2 regions of the Pseudomaricurvus sp. ABR4_320 genome follow, and region 2 is predicted to be linked to the other one. Evidence: riboswitches for the same ligand, from Rfam matches in the RefSeq annotation. Region 2 holds a riboswitch; the other holds the start of a gene.

Region 1 (7,230 bases), on a different contig from region 2:
TTAAATATTCCATTAAAAACAGATGGTTATAGTTCTTTCGAGCGTCTTGTTCGTCTGCGTTTGACGCATTACCTTTATCCGGGTCTGCTCATGTTTGATCAAATTAGAGGGGTTTATGAAAAGATTGTTATTGCTGGTAATGTTTTTCGCCGAATAGGATATCTGCAAAAAAAGATGAAAAATCGAAGAAGCAAAAGCGAATCAATTGATCCCAATAAAAATCGACACTGCTGCAGGAATTTAAACGCTTTGTTTTTTTCTTGGGACATTCATCGACGAATGACCTTCGGTGATAGTACATTTTTCGGTTATTGGCGTATCGAGGTGAGCTAAGAATTTTATAAGCGTTAATTAAGCGCGGAACTATGACAGCGCTGGACACTGTTTATGAGATATAGAAGTAAGGTGGCTTTTGCAGGAAGGGCCTGTCGGCGTCATAAAATTATCGTCATTTTTAACAAGAAATGTTTGTGCCATATACACTGTCAAAAACTGTGTACGAAACGGGTAACTTCCTTCTTTAAGAGCATTGTTTTATTCGCTTAAATCATGAACTATCCGGCGCGAAGGTATTCTTAAAGGATCGGTTAATAACTTTTTATGATAGTGCCAGAGGGTACTATTTGATCCATGAATATTGAGAATAATCAGCGGGTGCTGTTCAGCGTCAAGCCCTGCTTCTAGAATGCGAGCTGTTAGTGGATTGTATGGACGTTTTTCGCGTCACATCCCATAACCCCAATAAAAGAGGCGAATAAAATGACCCAACGAATCGACCGTGCAGGACTGCAAGTTACTGCATCTTTAGCAGACCTTATTGAGCAAAAGATTCTGCCTGGAACAGAGGTCTCTGCTGAGACTTTCTGGCAGTCATTCGCCGATGTGGTGGAGGAATTTACGCCAATCAATCGTTCTCTTTTAAAGCGCCGCGATGATTTGCAGCTGCAAATTGATCAATGGCATCGCGAGCGGGTGGGGCAACCTCAAGACTCTGCAGCGTATAAAGCGTTTCTTCAAAAGATTGGCTACCTTCTGCCCGAGCCAGAAGATTTTACGGTTTCCACGACAAACGTCGACACGGAAATTGCTGAGCAGGCTGGCCCGCAATTAGTGGTTCCAGTTAAAAACGCACGCTTTGCCCTGAATGCCGCCAATGCCCGCTGGGGAAGCTTGTACGATGCTCTTTATGGTACAGACGCCATCTCTGAAGACGATGGCGCCGAGAAAGCCGGCGCCTATAATCCTGTGCGTGGATCTAAGGTTATTGCTGCGGCAAAGGCTCATTTGGATCAGGCGGCGCCATTGGTTCAGGGAAGTCACGCAGATGCCACCGGCTACCAGATAAATGCGGGTAAGTTGGACGTCAGCCTCAGTGACGGCTCTACCAGTCAACTGGCGAATCCTGCTGCGTTGAAAGGCTATCAGGGTGCTGCTGATGCACCTACAGCGATTCTTTTGGTAAACAACGGCCTGCACTTGGAAATTCAAATCGATGCGGAGCATCCGATTGGAAAAACCGATGCTGCCAACGTAAAAGATCTTTTGGTTGAAGCTGCTGTTACTACGATTATTGATTGTGAAGATTCCGTTGCTGCTGTCGACGCTGAGGACAAAGTTGAAGTCTACAGTAACTGGTTAGGACTTATGCAGGGTACGCTGGAAGACACCTTTGAAAAAGGTGGCAGAAAGGTAACCCGTGCACTTAACGCCGATCGCACTTATACCGCCATTGATGGTGGTGAAATAACGTTGCACGGTCGCAGTTTAATGTTGGTTCGTAACGTTGGCTTGCTGATGACCAATCCTGCGATTTTAGACAGCAATGGCGATGAAGTCTTCGAAGGCATTATGGATGCGATGGTCACCAGTCTGGCGGCGAAACACGATTTACTGGGCCGTGGTCGTCACAGTAATTCCCGCACCGGCAGCGTCTATATTGTAAAACCCAAGATGCACGGTCCCGCGGAAGTGGCTTTCAGTTGTGAGCTATTCAGCAAAGTCGAAAAAGCTCTGGGGATGACTGTTAATACCTTAAAAATCGGTATCATGGATGAGGAGCGCCGCACCACTGTGAACTTGAAAGCCTGCATTGGTGAGGCTCGTGAACGCGTGGTGTTTATCAATACCGGGTTCCTGGATCGTACCGGTGACGAAATCCATACCTCAATGCTGGCCGGCCCATTTGTACCAAAAACTGCAATGAAGCAGCAGGATTGGATTAACGCCTATGAGGATTGGAATGTCGATTGCGGCCTTGCGTGTGGACTTCCGGGGCATGCTCAAATTGGTAAAGGTATGTGGGCAATGCCCGATGAAATGGCGGCCATGTTGGAACAAAAAATAGGGCACCCGAAGGCCGGTGCTAATACTGCGTGGGTTCCTTCGCCGACTGCGGCTGCTTTGCACAGTATGCACTACCATCAAATTAATGTGATTGAGCGGCAGACCGAGTTGAAGGACAGGGCCCCAGCAAGTCTGGACAAGATTCTCACCATCCCTCTGTTGTCTGACGCAGCGAGCCTCAGCGCTGAACAAGTTCGCTTTGAATTGGATAACAACGCCCAAGGCATTCTTGGTTATGTGGTACGTTGGATTGATCAGGGAATCGGGTGTTCAAAAGTACCGGACATCAATAACGTTGGATTGATGGAAGACCGAGCGACTCTGCGAATTTCGTCTCAGCACCTCGCCAATTGGCTTGAGCATGGTATCTGTACTCAAGAGCAGGTTATGGAAGCCATGAAGCGCATGGCTGCCATTGTCGATGAGCAGAATGCTGGCGATTCGGAGTATGTACCAATGGCTAAAGACTCTGAATTGGCTCCTGCATTTGAGGGTGTTGCTTTTAAAGCTGCTTGTGATCTGGTCTTTAAAGGCAAAGAGCAGCCATCTGGTTATACGGAGCCTCTTTTGCACGCCTATCGCTTGCAGCGCAAAGCTCAAGGATAAAGTTTATTCGGATTTTCTGAGCCGCTGAGGGTTAACCTCGGCGGCTTTTTTTTGCCTAAAGAATTCTGAAACGACTTTTTCTCCCTTCGACCTTTATTTTAACGGTATTCCGAAAAGGGCTTTGGGGCTCGCCTAGACATGTAAAGCATGCTTGACGTTTCTGCGTGTCGATCATAGAGTGCATGTAAAGCGAGCTTGACATGGGAGGGTTGTATGCTGAATTCCAAAAAATACCTGGTTGAATTTGGTAGCTGTATGTTTCTTTACTCGGTGGCGGTGATAGGGAGTGTGTCATTTCTTATAAGAAACCCGGATGCTAGTGGCAAGGTCTGGATATCATTGATGCCGGTAGTACCTGCTAGTATGGCGGTGATAGCCGTGTTAAGGGGGTTGTCGCGATTGGATGAGTTGCAGCAGCAAATTCAGTTGCGCAGCTTTGCAACCAGTTTTGCCATTGTTGGCTTATCGACGTTTTCCTATGGTTTTTTGGAAAACGTAGGCTTCCCACACATACCTTATGTGTGGATCTTTCCCTTTATGATCACCGTGTGGGGTATTTGTACCCCGATTATTGCACGTCGTTTTCAATGAAAAATTGTCTTCGTGAATTACGCGTAGAGCAGGGTATTTCCCAGGTTGAACTGGGAAAAGTTCTCGAGGTTTCTCGACAAACGGTCATTTCTATTGAAAATGGCAAATACGATCCGAGTTTGCCGTTGGCATTTAAAATTGCACGGTATTTTAATCTGTCCATCGAAGAGATCTTTTCACCGGAGTGAATGTCTGGTGGCATTCTGCAGGTGTTGATTTTGCGTTAGTGTGTTGTTCTCCATGGGCGCCGTCTTCAAAAAGAGGTAAATGGTATGCATTGGAATATGTTATGGGTATAGAAATCGAACGAAAATTCTTGGTTGTTGGCGACGGTTGGAAGCGTGGTGTCGCATGCGAGTTTCGGCAGGGGTATTTGTCGACAGATCCCGCTCGAACGGTGAGGCTCCGGGTAGCTGGAGATCAAGCATTTCTTACAATTAAGGGCAAGACCGAGGGCGCTACCCGAGCAGAATTTGAATACAACGTTCCAGTCGCTGACGCGAACAACATGCTGGATGCTCTGTGCGAACGCCCGCTGATCAGTAAAGTTAGGTTTACGCTCGAATACTGTGGGTTAACGTGGGAAGTTGACGAGTTTCGAGAGGAAAACTCAGGCCTGGTTATCGCAGAAGTGGAGCTGACCAGTGAACAGCAAAAGATCAGTCTTCCAGACTGGATTGGCAAAGAGGTAACAGGCGATCCTCGCTATTACAATGCGAATCTCATTAAACATCCGTTTCGAGCCTGGTGATCCCCGGACTTATGATCGACGGCCGGGGAAACCATCGGGCGCTACAGTGCTGGCATAATGTCGCAATTACTTTTTAAGATTGCCTGGCAAGCTTTACGGTGAGCTTGCTGGGCCTGGCGCCAGGTAAAACTGCCGGTACCATGGTGTCGGCTACCATCGATAATTCGAGTAATAAAGCTGACTTGGTGCTTATCATTGTCGGCAGCCCAAGGATTGCCAGACCCTAAAAAATACGTTCGAACAAATACCGATTCTTCGTCGTCGTTCTTGGCGAAATGGTCTTCGAAGACAATTTGATTATGTGCGTCATACCAGTCTACGGTGTCTTCAAGGTGTACCGTATGTCGGCGTTCCGCTTGTGAGGATCCCGTTGCCTCTAGGCGGTTGTTTGTCGAGGTGATTGTGGTGGCACTGGTCTTTTCTGCACTGCCCATTGTTTTACTTCCCCCATAGAGTTAGCCATACATCTGCGAGCACAACATATGCTCGCGGCGGCGCTCTGGTCGGTATCTCTGCGGGGGATTGTTATTGTTGTTCCCGTTATTTTTATTGGCGTACGTATACCTGAACCTAAGGCACCGAAAGTCTGTCGCCAGCTCCCTACAATGGGAATTTGCTGGCGGGATAGTGACTTTTCGCTGGTCGTTAGTAGAGCGCACTTTGACAGTTTTGTGAAGGTGCAAACAAGCCTAATTTAAGAAAAAATCAAGGAAATAATGCACATTTTTTTCCTGAGTGGCGTTGAATGGTTTTATCGCATATTACGCTGATAACTTAACCGATTAAGTTGCGGGCTTTGTGGCTAGGTGCCGCGGCTTAACGGCAAACCGTTAGTTCAAACTTGTTACGAAGAAAGTTGATCGCTTGATCAGGTTTTGTATGGCTTTTCCGTGAATATGCGTCTCTAGGTTCGCGGTCTTAGCAGATCGTAAATCGGCGGCGCCAAATAAAATGTCTTGCCATTATCAAGGCAACTGGCCTAGACTCGTCGCCACTTGTCGGGGTGCCACATTGGCTGAGATTTTACCCGTAGAACCTGAACGGGCTAGGACCTGCGTAGGGAACAAGAAGAGTGCTACCGCTCTTGTCGGCTGTGTCTGTTGTTTTTAGCGACAGAAGGCTGTTCTCTGTATGTCAAATTTCCCTCCGATCAGTTCTACCCCCGACTTAGCCACCGTTGGGGGATACAATGAGCTCAGTTGCAACAGCACAACCAAAATCAAAACCACAATTAGATTCGACCACCCGTGAACCCTTAAGCGGATCCCGTAAAATCTATATTCCTGGTCATGAGCATGATGTTCGTGTTGCTATGCGGGAAATAGCCTTGTCGGACACATTAATCCGGGACTCAAAGGGCAGGGAGTCATTTCAGCCGAACGCGTCATTACGGGTATACGATACCTCTGGCCCTTACACAGATCCCGATGTTGGAATCGATGTCCAGCGAGGATTGCCGCAGATGCGTCAGTCTTGGATTGCCGCTCGCGACGACAGCGAAATTTTACCCGCGGTTAACTCTAAATATACTCTTGAACGCCGCGCGGATGCGTCACTGGATGCTCTGAGATTTCAGCTCAGTCGCGCGCCTCGTCGGGCGCGTTCGGGGCAGTGTGTTACCCAGATGCACTATGCGCGGCAAGGCATCATCACGGCGGAAATGGAGTATGTCGCCATTCGTGAAAACATGAATCTTGATAAGCTTCAGGGTGCTGGCAAATTGCACGCAGGCCATCCTTTGGGAGCTCAGATTCCTTCCGCCATAACGCCTGAATTTGTTCGCCAGGAAATTGCCGCAGGTCGAGCAATTATTCCTGCCAACATCAACCACCCAGAAATTGAACCGATGATTATCGGTCGTAATTTTCTCGTAAAGGTCAACGGTAATATCGGAAATTCCGCGCTGGGTTCATCAATTCACGATGAGGTTGAAAAGCTCATTTGGGCAATTCGCTGGGGATCAGACACCATAATGGATTTGTCCACCGGTAAAAATATCCATGAAACCCGGGAGTGGATCATCCGCAATTCTCCGGTGCCCGTTGGTACCGTCCCCATCTACCAAGCGTTGGAGAAAGTCGGTGGCGTTGCGGAGGATTTAACGTGGGATATCTTTCGGGATACGCTGATTGAGCAAGCCGAGCAGGGCGTGGATTATTTCACCATTCATGCCGGTGTTTTGTTGCGTTACATTCCTCTGACTGCCAACCGGGTTACGGGTATCGTCTCTCGAGGCGGTTCGATCATGGCCAAATGGTGTTTGGCTCATCATCGTGAAAATTTCCTATACACTCATTTTCGGGAAATCTGTCAGATTATGCGACAGTACGATGTCAGCTTTTCTCTCGGAGATGGATTGCGTCCCGGATCGATTGCCGATGCAAACGATCAAGCTCAGTTTGGAGAGTTAAAGACGCTGGGCGAATTGACTCGCATCGCCTGGGAATACGATGTGCAAACCATGGTTGAAGGTCCTGGCCATGTCCCACTGCACATGATTCGCGAAAATATGGATGAGCAGTTAACGCTTTGCGATGAGGCGCCGTTTTACACACTTGGCCCATTGACCACGGACATTGCTCCCGGCTACGACCATATTACATCGGCCATCGGTGCTGCGACCATTGGCTGGTATGGCACCGCGATGCTGTGTTATGTCACACCGAAAGAGCACTTGGGGCTACCCGACAAAGATGACGTCAAAACCGGCATCATCACTTATAAACTTGCCGCCCATGCGGCGGATTTAGCAAAGGGGCATCCGGCTGCGCAACTGCGGGATAATACCCTCAGTCGTGCTCGTTTTGAGTTTCGCTGGGAGGACCAGTTTAACCTTAGTCTTGACCCAGATACCGCTCGCTCTTTCCACGACCAAACATTACCCAAGCAGGCCGCCAAAGAAGCCCATTTTTGTTCTATGTGTGGTCCCAAATTTTGTT
Region 2 (7,230 bases):
ATGGCCGATGCCGACCTTTGGGGAACAGAGGCTCGTGAAGACGCCACCGCCCTTTCCTTTGTTACCATTGATTCCGAATCCACATTGGATATGGACGATGCACTTTTTGCATCAACGAATGAACAAGGCTGGGAGCTCTGTGTGGCAATTGCCGATCCCAGCTGCGCCATACAACTGCAAACACCTCTGGCAAAAGCCGCCAAATCACGGGGAAACAGCGTTTACCTGCCCGGTCAGATGATCCCCATGCTGCCTGAGGCTCTCAGTCAGGAGCGCTTTTCGCTGATGCCCGAACAGGATCGTCCAGCGCTTTTGTGCCGTATGCAGGTCACTCGCGATGGGCGTATTACAGGTCATAAATTTACCTTCTCCCGCATACGTTCTCGAGCCAAACTGAGCTATCAGGGAGTTTCAGAGTTTCTCTCCTCAGATAACACCACTGCTACGATGGACGGCGTCGATGAAGAGACCACAGCTTCCATTCGTGCTCTGGCAGACTGTACCGCAGCGCTACACCGCCAGCGCGCCGAAAACGCCCTGCTCATGGCAGACCAGGACGACTACCACTTCGTCGTTGACGCCAACGGCAAGCTGCAAAACATAAAACGCGCCAGCAAAACCCCGGCCCACAAAATCGTTGAAGAAGCCATGCTGGCGACCAACATCTGTGCCGGTGAGTTCTTTCAAAGTCACCCTCTATCCGGGGTATATTCGACTCACGCAGGCTTTCGCCAGGACCGCCTAAAACAAATTGAAGCGGTCATCACCAGCGATTTCCCTGCGCTGGCAGAACATGATGCCGCGACACCTGATGGCTATCGCGCGTTAATCCAGGCTTTACAAACTATCCCCGAAGCCAGCAGCCTCCTGGCGGCTCTGCGCTTGCAGCTGCAACCGGGTGTTTTGTCTCAAGAAGCGCTTCCCCATTTTGGACTTGGCATTCCCTGCTATGCCAACATCACCTCGCCGTTGCGACGCTTCAATGATTTTTACAATCATCTGCAACTGCGAGCCCTGCTGAATGGTGATACCCCGCAACCAGCCCCCGATCTGCCGGAGCTACAGCAAACCATTTCCACTGCGCGATCAGCATCTCGCGATACTGAACTCTGGTTAAGCCTTAATTATCTGCAAAACCTGAAAGGCAAACCCTTCGAAGGACGTGTCAGCCGGACATCGCCGCAGGGTATGCAAGTGCAACTGCTCGATTTTGGGGTCGTCGGTCAGGTCAAAGCGAACCCCAAAACTGCAAAGCAGGATGACCTGCGGCAACGTCTGACCATCGACGATCGACTCTACCAAATTGATGATCTGGTCACCGTGAAGATTTCTCAGGTTGATTCGGAAAAACAACAAATACACCTTCAGGTTGTTGCCAACCAGGAAGCACCAACTGCAGAAACTGAGCAGCCGGAAGCCTCCGCAGAAACAGCCCCTAACACGCAGGCATAACCTAATCTCCTTCCGCCAGGTGCAGAAGCCTTGTAGCGAACGGCAACTGCGCCTAAACTAGCCCGCGAACCTAGGGGGTGGTCACAGTCGCCTTAATGCCGACTCCGACCTGAGACACATATCCACAGTGAACCCCTTGAACCTGATCCGGACAATACCGGCGTAGGAATAGGCCAGGCTCACTGTTTCGCCTTTGCGACGCACCGCCACTCCTCTATTAAACGCGTTATTCCGGGTCTCTGATCGTTGGAGGCCTTATATGTATTCCCCCAAAATTCTAGCGGCAGCATCTCTGGTAGCTGTCGGCAACGCAAGCTTCGCTCTGGCAGACCCAGACACCACAGACAGCAGCGAATTACTTCCTGAAGTACGGGTAACCGCCGATTTCCGCAGCGCGAAACTCGTCGACCTTCCGGGCAGCATCAGTGTCATTGATGCCACAACCATCCAGGAACGCAGCGCCCATCACCTGGAAGAAATTCTCAATAGCGCACCAAATGTCAATTACAGCAGCGGCGCTTCCCGGGCTCGTTTCTACCAGATTCGAGGTATCGGAGAGCGCAGCCAGTTTGTCGAACCCATCAATCCATCCGTGGGTGTCGTCATCGACAATATTGATTTTACCGGTCTGGGAACCGGCAGCACTCTGTTTGACGTCGACCAAGTAGAAGTCCTGCGAGGTCCGCAGGGAACACGGTTTGGCACGAATGCGATGGCCGGCATGATCAACCTGAAAAGTGCTGACCCGACGTCAGACTATCACGGCAAATTGGAAACCAGTGTATCCAGCTATGATGGCTGGTCCTTAGGCGCAGTGACGAGCGGCCCACTGGCGGAAAATCTTAACTACCGCCTGGCAGTCCAAAAAACCGTCAGTGACGGCTACATCGAAAATGACTTTCTCAATCGTGATGACACCAACGACATTGACGAAAGTACCGCCCGAGGAAAGCTTGATTGGGCCGTGACAGAGCACTGGCAAATTGCAGTGACGGGGATTTACGTCGATGTCGACAATGGCTACGACGCCTTTTCACTGGATAACAACCGTCACACTCTCTCTGACGAACCGGGCAGCGACCGGCAAAAGACTCGAGCCCTTGGCATTGATTCACTCTGGGATGGAAATGAGCAATTTTCCACTCGAGTATTACTCAGTGGCAGTGACAGTGACCTGGAATACAGTTACGACGAAGACTGGGCCTATTCTGATATCTGCCTCGGACTCGCCTGTGAAGGCTCGGAGTATTCCAGCTTTGACCAATATCTAAGAGATCGCCGTGATCACAGCGCTGAGATCCGACTGGTTTCCAAAGAAACCGGCAGGCTTTTTAACGATTCTACCGATTGGGTTTTCGGCGTCTACGCACACTCCCAGGACGAAGATCTACACCGCAATTACACCTATCTTGATGTCCCCTTTCTAAGCCGGTACGACACAGAGAGGTGGAGCCTTTATGGCCAATTCGAAAGCGCGCTAACAGATCGGCTTACGCTTATTTCCGGCTTGCGTTATGAGCGCTACCAAGCTGACTACCAGGACAGTGTCGGCGTTGCGTTTGATCTGGATGAGGATCTATGGGGTGGGCGGCTCTCCTTGGAATATTTACTCAGTGAATCCACCATGATCTACGGATTGCTTTCGCGGGGCTTTAAGGCCGGCGGTGTCAACAGCAATCCGTACCTGCCGGATACCCGTCGAGATTTCAGTACAGAAACGCTGATCAACTATGAAGTGGGCAGCAAATCGAGCTTTTTGGATCAGAAATTGGAAACGCAAGTCTCCATTTTCTATCAGCAACGCGACGACATGCAGGTACGTCAATCCCTCGTCCTCCCCATAGACGGTGACGACTGCCCCTGTCGCTTCATCGATTACAGTGGCAACGCGGCCGAGGGAAATAACTACGGATTGGAATTTTCTGCCCGCTGGCAAGTGTCACAGGTACTGACGCTGTCAGGTAATCTTGGCCTACTTGACACCGAATATCGGAATTTCGTCAATTCTAATGGCGAGGATCTGTCCGGCCGAGATCAGGCACACGCACCCAACTGGCAGTTTACTGTCGCAGCAAGCTACCAGCTACTACCTGACCTAAGTCTGAGAGTCGAAAGCGAAGGTAAAGATGGCTTTTATTTCTCATCGCGTCACGACGAAAAATCAGATGCATTTGCACTATGGAATGCCAGGCTCGATTACTCCGTCAAAGACTGGGAAGTATCCGTTTGGGGCAAAAATCTGTTCGATAAGGATTATCAAACTCGCGGTTTTGGTGCATTTGGTAATGACCCCAGAAAATCCTACGCAGTTGAGCCCTATTATCAATTTGGTGATCCACGCGTGGTTGGCGTAAGCGCCGCCTATCGCTTTTAACCGATCCAAAATACGACTTGAGGAAATACTATGCGCGCCAGCGTCGATATCAGTTTGTATCCCAACAACCCGGACTTTGTCCCTCCAATCAAGGCGTTTATTGATCAATTGAATCAATACCCGGAACTCACTGTGCAAACGTTTCCCACGGCTACGGTCGTACAGGGAGAGCTCGCTCGCATCATGGAAATTCTGGCGATTGAGATTGAATCCTGGCGCAGCAAAAACGGCATGGGCGTTTTCGTTACAAAAATTCTGCCGGATTACGAAGCTCTGTGAACGACTGGTTACCGTGGCTGCAGCAAGCGTTGAGTGACATGTCTGGTTGGGAGATGCTCGCCGTCGCGCTTGCGCTGAGTTATCTCATTCTGGCGGTACGCGAAAGTATCTATTGCTGGTATGCGGCCTTCGCCAGCACACTGATTTATACCGTACTCTTCTGGAATGTGTCTCTGCTGATGGAATCGGCATTGCAGATTTACTATCTGGCCATGGCCGTTTATGGCTGGTATCAATGGCGCTACCAACTTTCTGAACGGGCTCAACAGGATGACGACCAAGCAATAGGTCCGAGCGAAATTAAACTCTGGCTTCCCCATCAACATTTTTTAGCCATTTCCACCATTCTTCTGGCAAGCGCAATCAGTGGCAGTCTGCTTTCCATGTTCACCGATGCCGCACAACCGTTTCTGGACTCTTTTACCACCTGGGGCAGCATTGTGACCACTTATATGGTTACAAAAAAAATACTGGAAAACTGGATCTACTGGCTGATTATCGACAGCGTGTCTCTGTACCTTTACCTGGACAGAGGTCTGCATCTCACGGCTTTGTTGTTCGTCGCCTACCTCATCATCTGTCTGTTTGGCTTGATAACCTGGTCGCGGGAATATCGCACTGCCGCCTATGCCTGACGCCGATCAACAACTGCAATTGGCGTTGGACTCCTGGCCAAAATGGAAACCGAGTTGTCAGAGGCGCCCCGAGCTGCAATATCCTCTCGCAGAGTCATCTCACCAAGCGTATGTTGTCACCTTGGAAGAATCTACCGGGCAGACTGTTCAGGCGGTCGTTAAATTACTGGATGCAGACATCCGTGCACTCGGTCTTCCTCAAGCCCAAGAACTGGCGCTGATGGCTGACGCCTTTCCTTTAGCGCCTCACTGCTATTATGCGGATCGCCAAGTCATTGTGACTCGACACATTCAAGCGGATATTTGGACTCCGGGAGAGCATTTAGATCACTTGGGCGAAGCTTTGGCTAAACTCCATTCACTGCCCACATCTCTCCCCCGCTTCTCATTGACAGAACACTGCCGAAGTTATCGCAAAACCTGCCTTCTTTCGCCAGAGGACACAGCAGTATTCGAGAAAGCAATAAGAAGCGTCGAACACCTTTATGATCGCCACCCTCTACGCTGTGTTTGTCACAACGATTTAATCCCTTCAAATCTCCTGGTCGATCCCAACCGGAAAATTTATTTTCTAGACTGGGAATACGCTGCGCTCAATTCCCCACTGTTTGACCTAGCAAGCCTGGTCGAATACGCAGCCTTAAGTGCCTCTCAACTTGAAGATTTAATGGCCGGCTACCGAAGAGTCATCCGTCAACATTCAACGAAGGCAAACTGCCGTAACAGACTGGACGGAGTTAACCCGGAAACCATTAGGGCATTCGCCATAGCCGTGAGGCTGATCGAATGGATGTGGCAATTAAATGCCGGACTGCCGGGTGGCGTTCAATCTAGACAACGACTGACAACGCTACTGTCGCAATTGCCAGATCGTCCGTAGAGAATTATTACAGTAATCTAGCTGTCTAAAAATCGGGAAAAAAACCCTTTTTTTCGCTGCTTTTGGCGCACATTCTCACTGGCGGCCACCAGCTCTTTCACACAGTCAACATAGTCAGCATCATCGCGCCGTATGTGATTAACCAGCCAAGTTCGCAAGGTCGTCAATAGCTCACGTGAAATATCTTCGCCTTGTTCAAACCGCTCAAGATACGCATTCATTTTACGGGTAAAAAGATCGTGAACCCGCTTATGGGCTTTAACAAAGGTATAGCCTGCGGACTCTTGTAGATCTTCTTCGAAGGCAAAATGAGAAATCGTGTACTCAATCAACTGGTCAAGAACTTCTCGAACCTCTTCCCGGCTATGCGTCGCATGAGCGTGGTGCAACTGATTGATATAGTCGACGATTCGTTCACGCTGATGATCGATTACGTCAATTCCGGCTTCCAGTTCGCTGGACCATCTTAGATACGTCATGGTGAACACTCCAGGCTATAAAACGCTGACAATATCCGTCAGCGCATTCACCTTAGTCTTCTCACCATGGCTGGCTACTGATCACGATCAAAAACCAGCTTAAGCGTTATTAAAAATAATTTTTATAATTCCTTTTAAGAATATAAACCCTTAGAACTAGATTTTTTTCTCCCAAAACATGGCTCGCCCAGTCTCCTCGGCCAGGGAATAGGCGTCAAACCCCAACTTCCGATAAAGGCCTTGAGCAACAGCATTCCCTTCCAAAACTTCCAGCGTCAATTTACACGCTCCTCGACGCTTTGCCTCTCGCTCAACAGACGCGAACAGCTTTTGCGCAATGCCCTGCCCACGAAATTCTGCCAGCACGACAACGTCATGGATGTTAACGATTGGTTGTGCCTTGAACGTGGACAGACTGACGAAACAGTTAACTAAACCTGCCGCCCGCGATACGCCGTCAGTTTTACTCACCGCGAGAAGCGAATAAGCGGTTGGAAACTCGAGTAGCCGGTCAGGCAAAACTGACAAAACCGACTCTGCCAGAGGCTCACCGCCGCCCATAGGATCGCAGGCATAAGCCTGCATTAAATCCTGTAATGCCTGACGATCAAAAGGCTCGTGAAAATCCGCCAACCGGTATTCCATGTTCTGCTATCCTGTAAACGCTTGCACCATGGCAATCATAACACCGGCAGCGACCGCAGAACCGATAACACCGGCGACATTTGGCCCCATCGCATGCATCAGCAGGAAATTGTGCGGGTTCGCTTCCAGTCCCACCTTATTTGATACCCGAGCGGCCATGGGTACCGCAGAAACACCTGCTGAACCGATCAACGGATTAACCTTATGAGTTGAGAACTTGTTCATCAGTTTGGCCATCAGAACGCCCATGGCTGTACCGATACCAAAAGCCACAATCCCCAACAGGAGGATGCCGAGTGTTTTAGGATCGAGAAATTTGTCTGCCGCCAGCTTTGAGCCAACGGACAAGCCTAAAAAGATGGTGGTGATATTGATCAGTGCATTCTGGGCCGTATCGCTTAAGCGCTTAACAACACCACATTCACTCATCAGATTACCGAAACAGAACATCCCCAACAAAGGCGCCGCAGCCGGCAGCAGCAAGGC

The links. A riboswitch is a leader RNA that binds a small molecule or an ion and turns the genes downstream of it on or off. The one in region 2 is predicted to bind thiamine pyrophosphate.
Region 1: another riboswitch for thiamine pyrophosphate. It lies ahead of thiC (phosphomethylpyrimidine synthase ThiC); the one in region 2 lies ahead of ACXAFR_RS09630 (TonB-dependent receptor).

Annotation. Positions count from the first base shown of each region.
Region 1 is NZ_JBSWVF010000009.1:68,847-76,076, forward strand. It holds gene ACXAFR_RS17890 (hypothetical protein) at 1-333, shown strand, start outside; gene ACXAFR_RS17895 (malate synthase G) at 760-2,949, shown strand; gene ACXAFR_RS17900 (hypothetical protein) at 3,163-3,540, shown strand; gene ACXAFR_RS17905 (helix-turn-helix transcriptional regulator) at 3,537-3,728, shown strand; gene ACXAFR_RS17910 (CYTH domain-containing protein) at 3,830-4,291, shown strand; gene ACXAFR_RS17915 (hypothetical protein) at 4,333-4,725, opposite strand; TPP riboswitch at 5,281-5,371, shown strand; gene thiC (phosphomethylpyrimidine synthase ThiC) at 5,481-7,230, shown strand, end outside.
Region 2 is NZ_JBSWVF010000004.1:128,460-135,689, reverse strand. It holds gene ACXAFR_RS09635 (VacB/RNase II family 3'-5' exoribonuclease) at 1-1,452, shown strand, start outside; TPP riboswitch at 1,516-1,638, shown strand; gene ACXAFR_RS09630 (TonB-dependent receptor) at 1,712-3,826, shown strand; gene ACXAFR_RS09625 (hypothetical protein) at 3,857-4,105, shown strand; gene pnuC (nicotinamide riboside transporter PnuC) at 4,144-4,740, shown strand; gene ACXAFR_RS09615 (phosphotransferase family protein) at 4,733-5,620, shown strand; gene ACXAFR_RS09610 (bacteriohemerythrin) at 5,638-6,099, opposite strand; gene ACXAFR_RS09605 (GNAT family N-acetyltransferase) at 6,256-6,744, opposite strand; gene ACXAFR_RS09600 (sodium ion-translocating decarboxylase subunit beta) at 6,751-7,230, opposite strand, start outside.